3 regions of the Rhizobium sp. ZX09 genome follow, and region 1 is predicted to be linked to each of the others. Evidence: riboswitches for the same ligand, from Rfam matches in the RefSeq annotation. Region 1 holds a riboswitch; each other region holds the start of a gene.

Region 1 (3,270 bases):
CAGCGCCACAACCGGCAATGTGGCGGCGCATCGTTTCTACGAAAACATGGATTTCGCGCCCCGCCCGGTGACCGGCATGCGCTATATGCAGTCCATCGCCTGATTAAAAAACACGGAGACGACCATGACACGGATCGCCATTGCGCTCGCCCAGGATTTTGCGGACTGGGAGCCGGCGCTGCTTGCCGCCGCGGCGCGCAGCTATCTCGGTGTCGAAATCGTCTATGCCACGCCGGACGGACGGCCGGTAACCTCCATGGGCGGGCTGAAGGTGACGCCGGATACATCCTATGACGCGCTCGATGCCGTTGACATCGATGCGCTCGTCATTCCCGGAGGCCTGAGCTGGGAAAAGGGAACAGCTGCCGATCTCGGCGAACTGGTGCGCCGGTTTCGCGAGAAGAACCGACTGGTGGCCGGCATCTGCGCGGCGGCAAGTGCGCTGGCAGGCACGGGCGTTCTGAACGCCGTTGCCCATACCGGCAATTCGCTGGCTTCGCACAGGGCCTATTCGGCCTATAGCGGCGAGACGCTTTACCGCGACCAGCCGAAAGCGGTCAACGATGGCGGGATCATTACCGCGGCCGGCAGCGCGCCGGTCAGTTTCGCGGTGGAAATTCTGAAAAGCCTCGGCCTCTTTGGTCCGGAAGCCGAGGCCGAACTTCAGGTTTTTGCGGCGGAGCATCGCTGAGGCATAGCCGCCTCGGTTGTTTGCACTCCCCTACTCCCCGTCATTCCGGCCTTGAGCCGGAATCCAGCCGACGCGCATCTGCGCGGCGAGATGACTTCTTTCAGCCCAAGGACTTGGGCTGGATGGATTTCGGCTCAGGGCCGGGATGACGGAGGTGAGAACAGCGATGATTATCGCTGATCCAGCACCCGGCACACACGTGCTGTGTGATCGCCGCCCTCCCCGGCAATCGCCCGGCGAATATCGCGGCTGTTCAGATGCAGGCTGCGGCCGGCGGGTAAATTTGCACGTTTGATCTTGGCGAGTGCCGCCGCCACAAAGGCGGCCTGATGGTGTTGGAAAAAGGCAAGAGCCGCCTCATCCGCCGGGCTCGGGCCCAGTACCGCCTTGAAGGCGAGACGATGCACGGCGCAGTAAGCGCCGTGACCGGGAACTGCAAAACGCAGCGCATCGAGTTCCTCACTCCAATCCGCTGCGTCCTCCATGACTTAGGCCGACTGGAAGCGGTTGAGGAAAAACGTGCTCAATGTTCCGAGCAAAGCCCAGAAGACGAAGCTCGTAACCGTAGCGGCGACGATGAACTGACGCTCCAGCGGCAGCGGTGCCAGTGCATGTTCGCCTTCCGGCGGCAGGGGCGCACCCACCACATGCGGCGCGACGATCAGCACCAGCGCCAGGACGATGGCCCAGGGTTCGCGACGGAAGGCGATCAGCGCGATGCCGCCGGCTGTTGCGGCAACGGTTGCGAGCCACCAGATCTGCCGTGCCTCAAGTGCTGCGGCGGGGCTGCCCGGCAGTTCCGGCGGCAGGCCGATCATCGGGGCGAGCATGACGGCGGCAAATCCGGCAACGCCCCACAAAAGCCCCTCACGCCAGGCGCCATTGGTGCCGCGCAGCGAAATCAGTCCGGTCAGCACCAGCGCATAACCGATCGCGGTCAGGACATTGGCGGCAACCGTATAGGCAGTGCGTTCGAAACCATCGGCCGGAGCCCAGGCCTTTTCATTGTGCTCGTGGGCGGGAACCACAGCACCGGGCGCCGTGGCCTCGTGGCTGTGGGCAGCTTCACCGCCCGCGCCCTCATAGGTCTCTGCCTGAAGGATGAGCGGCGTGGTGCCGAAGGCCTGCATGGCTGAAACGGCTAAGCCGCCGAGGATGCCGACGAGAACGGCGGTAAAGACGATATTGCGAAAAGACGACATGACATTCCCCTCAATGGCAGGGGAAGGCATTGGCATGACGCGTGTCATGGGCGGCATTGTGAACGGCTTCCACATGCGAGAAACCGACAAAACCGACAACGAACAGGCCAAGCACGATCGCCGTCAGCGATTGCGCGAAGCTGCCCGTTTTTGCTGAAACGGCTGAATTGGCCGTATTCTGGTGGATGGACATGGTGACCCCTCTCCGGCGCGACCCCGCGCCTCTGGATGCGGTCGAACGGCAAAGCCATGCGACCGCCTGCGATACACTTCACCACGGGGATACGAGACTGACACAGGGGGCATCGATCTTGCCACCCTGACATTCCGCTCTTCCGGACACCCCGCCGGCATGGACATTTCCGTGATGGCAGGTCTCCTGGCTTACGGGTCAAAACCTGAAACACCTTCCCGGCATCACCTCGCCTCAACCGGAAACGCCGGTTCGGTCGAAGGGTCTGCCAGTGGCATTTCGTTTCAGGCTCTCCGCTCACAGTTGCGGGGGCAGCCACGAATGAGGATTTCTCCCTATCGTGTTCCCTTTTCACCTTCCGGAACGCCCGGAAGGAACCATCACAGGGTTGTTATCCGCCGAGTCGGGACGGGAGTCAATGGGCACGCATGCCAACGGGACCCTCAGCGCGCCGGGATCGCCTTCAGATAGGCGGCGATCGCGTCGCGGTCCTCGGCTGTCAGATGCGCCATGTTCTGCTGCACCTTCACCATGGAACCGCCGACACTGTCGAATTCCGGGGTGAAGCCGGTTTCGAGATAGCTCGAAATATCGGCCTCGGCCCAGCTTCCGATGCTTTGCGAGCCGGGGGTAATGTCCGGAATGCGGCCTTCGCCTTCCGGATTGGGGCCGCCGGCCAGCCACTTGCCCTTCAGGAAGCCACCGAGCGCATTGCGCGGCGTGTGGCATTCGCCGCAATGGCCCGGACCTTCCACCAGATATTGGCCACGCAGAAGTTCGGCATTGGCATTGGCCAGCTCGACGCGCGGCGGTGCCGAAGGGTCGAAATACAGGAACTTCCAGCCGCCGAGCGCCATGCGCATGTTGAAGGGGAACGGCAGATCGTGGGCGGGCGCATCGTTCTGGCTCGCAGGCAGGGCCTTCAGATAACCGAAGAGGTCATTGATGTCCTTCTGCGTCATCCGGGCATAAGAGGCATAGGGGAAGGAGGGATAGAGATGTTCGCCGTTCTTTCCCACACCACGCGTCATGGCATCGCCAAATTCCGCCAGCGTCCAGCCGCCGATGCCGTGCTGCGGATCAGACGAAATATTTGGAACATGAAAGGTGCCGAAGGGGCTTTTCAGTGCCTGCCCGCCTGAAAGCGTCAACAGCGCTTCACCCTTAGCATCCGGCGCGGCATG
Region 2 (3,270 bases), 820 kb from region 1:
GGCGAAGTGATCCCCGCCAACATTATCGCCAAGGCTCCATCGGCCGAATTGCGCCCCAACCAGACCGACCAGGATTCGCTGCCGCCTTATCCCGTGCTGGACGATATTCTTGAGTGCCTTGTCGAGAAGGAAATGTCGGTCGAGGAAATTCTGGCGCGCGGCCATGATGTGGCGACCGTGCACCGGGTGGAGCATCTGCTTTACCTCGCCGAGTACAAGCGCCGGCAATCGGCGCCGGGTGTGAAGATCACCAAGAAGAACTTTGGGCGGGACCGGCGTTATCCGATCACCAACCGGTTCCGTGATCGGTAGGGCGTTTTGGGAAGGCGCGTTTAACGCCGTCCCTGCTTAATGAATTGGGCAAGCGCATTGTGAGGCGGTGCGGCATATTTCTTCTCCCCGCCGGGGAGAAGGTGGCCCGAAGGGTCGGATGAGGGGGCAAGCTCTCCGTATACATCGACCCTTGCCCCCTCATCCCGCTGCCGCGGACTTCTCCCCGGGCGGGGAGAAGAAACAGGTGGCATGCGATCGTTCCACAACGGAGGCAGAATGCGCAGCTCCATCGAAATCTTCAACATCCGCACCCGGCAGATGCGGGTGATGTGGCAGACGCCCGATCTTTTCGAAGCGCCGAACTGGTCGCCGGATGGACAATATCTGCTGTTGAACAGCGAAGGGCTGCTTTATCGTCTGTCTCTTGCCGGTGACGTGTCGCCGGAGAAGGTCGATACCGGCTTTGCCACGCTCTGCAACAACGACCACGGCATTTCGCCTGACGGTTCGCTTTATGCCATTTCCGACAAGGTGGAGTTCGGCAAAAGCGCCATCTATCTCCTGTCATCGGCGGGCGGCGCGCCGCGGCTAATGACAAGGAACCTTCCTTCCTACTGGCACGGCTGGTCACCGGATGGGAAAAGCTTTGCGTATTGCGGCATTCGCGATCAGATTTTCGATATCTATTCCATGGACATAAACAGCGGCGTTGAAACACGCCTTACCCATGGCGAGGGCCGCAATGACGGGCCGGATTATTCGCCTGACGGCGCGTGGATCTATTTCAATTCCAGCCGCACCGGACGGATGCAAATCTGGCGGGTGCGGGTGGATGGCTCAGCCGTGGAGCGCATCACCGACAGCTCCTATGGCGACTGGTTTCCGCACCCGTCACCAAGGGGGGACAAGGTTGTCTTCATTTCCTATGACGGCGACGTGTTCGATCATCCCCGCGATCTCGACGTGCGGGTGCGGCTGATGGATATGGATGGCGGCAATGTCGAAACGCTTTTCGAGCTGTTTGGCGGGCAGGGCACGATGAACTCCCCCAACTGGTCACCTGATGGCGACGAGTTCGCTTATGTCAGATATTTCCCGGTGGAGTGATGAAGGTAAGGTGCGGCAGGCCACATTGCCGCACCACCTGCACCGCACTTGTGTTCGCAAGCTTTTTTGCCCATAGCTTCACCCGTCAGGTGCCCGCCCTTCGGCGGGAGAATCGGGAATCCGGTGAAAAACCGGAACGTGCCCAACGCTGTGAGGCGGATGCTCTGTTTCTCATGCCACTGGAGCAATTCGGGAAGGCGAAACGGGGCGGATGAAGCTTAGTCAGAAGACCGGCCTGGCAGGATGGACCGAACCGCGCGGACGGCGGCAGGTCGCTGGAAAAGCGCGTCGTCGCTGCAAACCTCCCATGGTTTCGGCACCGGCCCGCCCCGCATTGTTAGGGATAAACGATGCCGACCGAACCGCCCGTCACCATGTCGCCCGTCACCATGCCGCCCGACTCCAACCCGTTCGATCACGCGCTTTCGCCCGCCCGCCCGTTTTCCGGCGAGGAGCGTGAGGCCGTCTATCGTGCCATCGAAACCCGCCGCGATGTGCGCGACCAGTTCCTGCCGGACCCGCTGCCGGATGATCTCATCGAGCGCCTTTTGAGGGCGGCGCATTCGGCGCCATCGGTCGGTTTCATGCAGCCGTGGAACTTCACCCTCGTCACCGATGGCGCCGTGCGCCAGGCGGCATGGGTGGCCTTCAGCCGCGCCAATGAAGAGGCGGCGGCGATGTTTACGGGTGAAAAGCAGGCGCTTTATCGCAGCCTGAAGCTCGAAGGCATCCGCAAGGCGCCGCTCAGCATCTGCGTGACCTGCGATCCGACACGGGGTGGCAAGGTGGAGCTGGGTCGCACCCATAATGCACGCACGGATGTCTATTCCACCGTCTGCGCCATCCAGAACCTCTGGCTCGCGGCCCGCGCCGAAGGCGTCGGCGTCGGCTGGGTCAGCATTTTCCACGACAGCGATATCAGGGCCATTCTGGATATCCCTGATCATATCGAGATTGTCGCCTGGCTGTGCCTCGGTCGCGTCGATACACTTTATACCGAACCGGAACTGGCGGTGAAGGGCTGGCGGCAGCGCGTGCCGCTGGAAGAGCTTGTGTTTCGTAACCGCTGGGGTGGGGTGTAGGCCCGGAGGCCTGCGAACAGGGCGGGACGTTGCCGCGCATTTCTTCTCCCCGCCGGGGAGAAGGTGGCCCGAAGGGTCGGATGAGGGGGCAAAGACAGAGATTTACGGAGAGCTTGCCCCCTCATCCCGCTGCCGCGGACTTCTCCCCGCCGGGGAGAAGAAACAAGGGGCACGCGCTCGCACCATTCCGCGTGCAGAAGAGATTTCACTGCTGTGGCTGGATACCCTTCAGCGCCGGGTTCTTCAGGTCGATCTTGCCGGTCTGGTCCGGCAGGAATTTGGGCCCGATGACGCGTACTTTTGTGTCGTTCGGGTCATAGTCGCGCTCAGGAACAGGTTGTTCCGGCGGCTTTGCGGCCTGCTGCTCGGCGGGCTTCGGGGCCTTGTCACCTTGCGGCGATGGAATGGTGGTGATGCTGGAATAGGGCTTTTCGGCTTCCGGCCGGGACGCCTGTTCCTGCTTTTGCATCTCCTCGTGATAGGCGGCCATGTTGCAGGCGCAGCCGGGCGCTTTCGTTGAGGCATTGCTATAGGCGAAGGCGGTCGGCAGGTCCTTGTAGGGTTTGCCGGTTTCAGCGGACACCATGTCTGCTGTTTCCTGATCCGTCATGGAGTGGAAATAGAGCTCCGTCTCGGTTCCCGGGCACATTTTCTGGCACTGTTCGGCCTGGGCGCGGAAATCGAGCGGCGAGGCGTTGGAGGCGATCGGGAAGAATGAGCCGTCGCAGGTGCGCACGCAGAGTGTGCGAAGCCCGCCCTCCGCGGCGTTGGGGTAAGGGGAAAGGCCCGCCTGTCCCGGCTCACCGCC
Region 3 (3,270 bases), on a different replicon from region 1:
GTCATCGTATCGCCACGTCTGCAGGGGCGTGGCGTGGCGCCCTGGCTGGTGCGGCAGCTTCTGGCGAAATACCCGGCAACCGTCTTGCGGCTGAACGCCACCGACGTTTCACGTCGTCTTTTTGCAGGGCTAGGCTTTTCCGGAGATGCGGAAAAGGTGCAGCTGTTTCGGGGCAGGGCGCGCTCCCCCGTGCAGACACCGGGGCTTGGCAGAAAGCAACGGATCGAGCCCCTCTCGGAAGATCATTTGTCGGCGGTCGTGACGATTGACCGGGTGGCTTTGGGCGTATCGAGGCGGGGCGTGCTGCAACGCCTTCTGCGCGACAATACTGGCTATGGCCTTTTCGAGGTCGATCGTCTGGTGGCTTTCGCGCTGCGCCGGGCGGCCGGGCGAGGTCACATCGTCGGTCCGGTCGTCGCAGTTGAGGAGAAAGATGCGGTCGCGCTGGTGAGTCGGCATTTTGCCGATCTGGACGATCAGCTCGTCCGTCTGGATGCCGTGCAAGACCAGGGCGTATTGACCGATTTTCTGACGCAATCCGGCCTGGTCGTGATCGAAACTCTTACCACCATGTCGAAACAGGCGCCGCAGCCTGCGGGTTCGGGTCCGGCGAGGATTTTCGCCCTTGCGGGTCCATCGCTGTGCTGAAGCGCAGTTTTGAACCGCCTCAATTCGACTGATTATGTGGTGGTCCTGTTTCGGGCGTCGCCCGACGCGATGCGTTCCGCTGCGCTAGAAACATGCTTTGATGATTGACGCACTGCCCCTTGACCCTTATGTGAGAAAGCGACGGTTCCTGCAGCCGAAAGGCGAAGGGATTAATAGGGAACACGGTGCGGGTGATGATTATCGCCCAATGCCGTGGCTGCCCCCGCAACTGTAAGCGGATTGCCGCTCATCCTCGTGACGCCGATGGCGTCATGCCACTGCATTCTCCGGAATGCGGGAAGGCAGATGAAAGGCGCAAATCCGTGAGTCAGGAGACCTGCCGTCAAAATATAAACCATCGTTACGGGCGGGGAAGCCCGGAAGAGGAGATTGTAATGTTATTTCATAACATTTGGTTTGCGTCCTGTTACCGTTCTCCGTACAAGACGTTCCGTGGTTGCTGCGCATTCTGACGCCGCTGCTCTGGAACAAGCGATTTCATTTCGATTGGAGAACACATGTTTCATTCTGGACGCCTGCCGGTCCGCGCCGGCTTTCTCGCTGCTGCGCTTGCAGTTCTGCCCGCCGCCACCGCCACTGCCGCGGAAACGGTATATCCCTTGACAATCAAAAGCTGCGGTCACGACATCACTTTCAAGCAGCCGCCCGCCCGCGCCGTCTCCGTCGGCCAGAGCACGACTGAGGTTCTTTATCTGCTCGGACTGGCCGACAAGGTCGTTGGCACGGCCCTGTGGATCGGCCCGGTCCTTTCGGGCTATGAGGAGGCCAATTCCAGGGTGGAGCGTCTGGCCGACAATGATCCTAGCTTCGAGGCCGTCGTTGGAAAGAGGCCGGACCTCGTCACAACGCAGTTCCAGTGGCAGATCGGCCCCGAGGGCGTTGTCGGTACGCCGGCGCAATTCGCCGAACTCGGCATTCCTGTTTACACCTCGCCGGCAGATTGCGTGGGCAAGGACAATTCCGGGGGCGGCGACGGCGTGCGCAAGGCCGGCTTCACAATGGATTTGATCTATCAGGAAATCCGCGACCTTGCGCAGATTTTCAACGTCCAGGATCGCGGCGAAGAAGTGGTCAATGATCTCAAGAAAAGGGAAGAGGCTGCCCGCGCAAAGATTGCTTCCGCAAACGGCAAGCTTTCCGCCGTCTTCTGGTTCTCCAGCGCGGAACTGGATATCGATCCCTATGTGGCGGGCCGCAACGGCGCGCCCGGCTACATCATGTCGGCGCTCGGCCTGAAGAATGTGATCGAGAGCGACGAAGAATGGCCAACGGTCGGTTGGGAAACCATCGCCAAGGCCAATCCCTCGGTGATTGTGGCCGGAAAGATGGACCGCCGCCGTTTCCCGGCTGACGACATCGCCGTCAAGCAGAAATTCCTCGCCACCGATCCCGTGGCCAGCATCATGCCAGCTGTCAAGGAAGGTCACGTCTTCGAGATGGATGCCCAAGCGATGAACCCGACCATCCGGACGATCGAAGGCATTGAAACGCTGGCTGAGGCAATTTCGGCTGCCGGTCTCGCCAAGTGAGCGGGTTTTCAATCCATCTCGGCAGAGGAGGGCTGGTTTTTGCCGCGCTCGCCCTGCTGCTCGGCGCGCTGATGGCCGGGGCGGCCATCGGCGAAACCGCCATTCCATTCGATGTGGTGGCGAAAACCATCGCCAACCGGGTGTTTGACGCCGGTTATCCGCTGGAGCCGCTGGATGAGGGAATTGTGTGGAGCTATCGTCTCAGCCGCGCCGTCGTGGCCGCCTGCTGCGGGGCTTCACTGGCGCTTGCCGGCGCGGTTCTGCAATCGCTGCTGCGCAACCCGCTTGCCGACCCCTATATCCTCGGTATTTCCGCGGGCGCCTCCACCGGAGCGGTGGGCGTGGCCCTTCTCGGCTTTGGGGCGGGCTTTCTGACAATGCCGGCGGGGGCACTGATCGGTGCCTTCGTCGCATTCTCGCTTGTCAGTCTTCTGGCGGTGCGTGCAGGGCACGGCAACAGTGCCATCATCCTGGCCGGGGTGGCCGGTTCGCAACTGTTCAATGCCATGACGTCCTTCATCGTCACCAAATCCGCCAATGCCGAACAGGCGCGCGGTATCATGTTCTGGCTGCTGGGGAACCTCTCGGGCGTGCGCTGGCCGGATGTGTGGCTGGCCCTGCCGGTCAGTGTTGCCGGTCTTGCGGTTTGCCTCTGGCACGCCCGGGCGCTTGATGCTTTCGCCTTCGGCGGGCAGGCGGCCGCCTCGCTCGGCATTCCGGTGCGGCGGACCTATGCAGTACTGATCTCGGTTTCGGCGATCATGACGGCGGTGATGGTCTCGCTGGTCGGGTCCATCGGCTTTGTCGGCCTCGTCATTCCCCACGCGGCACGCATCTTCGTCGGCGTCCGCCATGGGCTGCTGCTGCCGGTGACAGCATTGACCGGTGCGGTATTCATGATCATCGCCGATATTCTCTCCCGCATTGTCATTCCCGGGCAGGTGCTGCCCATCGGTGTCATCACCGCGCTTGTCGGCGCGCCCGCCTTCGCCTTCATCCTCGGACAGAAGAGGGGACGTTCGTGAAGCTATCCGCTCATGACCTGAAATTTCGCGCAGGCAATATCGACATC

The links. A riboswitch is a leader RNA that binds a small molecule or an ion and turns the genes downstream of it on or off. The one in region 1 is predicted to bind cobalamin.
Region 2: it holds a riboswitch for cobalamin, as region 1 does, so the genes downstream of both, bluB (5,6-dimethylbenzimidazole synthase) here and BTN45_RS02535 (CbtB domain-containing protein) in region 1, are expected to answer to the same signal.
Region 3: it holds a riboswitch for cobalamin, as region 1 does, so the genes downstream of both, BTN45_RS21710 (ABC transporter substrate-binding protein) here and BTN45_RS02535 (CbtB domain-containing protein) in region 1, are expected to answer to the same signal.

What each region holds. Positions count from the first base shown of each region.
Region 1 covers NZ_CP031363.1:525,250-528,519, reverse strand. The annotation lists gene BTN45_RS02555 (GNAT family N-acetyltransferase) at 1-103, shown strand, start outside; gene BTN45_RS02550 (type 1 glutamine amidotransferase family protein) at 125-691, shown strand; gene BTN45_RS02545 (hypothetical protein) at 862-1,176, opposite strand; gene BTN45_RS02540 (CbtA family protein) at 1,180-1,893, opposite strand; gene BTN45_RS02535 (CbtB domain-containing protein) at 1,904-2,086, opposite strand; cobalamin riboswitch at 2,245-2,483, opposite strand; gene BTN45_RS02530 (cytochrome c) at 2,530-3,270, opposite strand, start outside.
Region 2 covers NZ_CP031363.1:1,343,173-1,346,442, reverse strand. The annotation lists gene BTN45_RS06615 (NAD+ synthase) at 1-312, shown strand, start outside; gene BTN45_RS06610 (TolB family protein) at 550-1,380, shown strand; cobalamin riboswitch at 1,451-1,634, shown strand; gene bluB (5,6-dimethylbenzimidazole synthase) at 1,770-2,462, shown strand; gene BTN45_RS06600 (DUF2865 domain-containing protein) at 2,668-3,270, opposite strand, start outside.
Region 3 covers NZ_CP031364.1:1,521,931-1,525,200, forward strand. The annotation lists gene BTN45_RS21705 (GNAT family N-acetyltransferase) at 1-648, shown strand, start outside; cobalamin riboswitch at 774-1,008, shown strand; gene BTN45_RS21710 (ABC transporter substrate-binding protein) at 1,167-2,198, shown strand; gene BTN45_RS21715 (iron ABC transporter permease) at 2,195-3,223, shown strand; gene BTN45_RS21720 (ABC transporter ATP-binding protein) at 3,220-3,270, shown strand, end outside.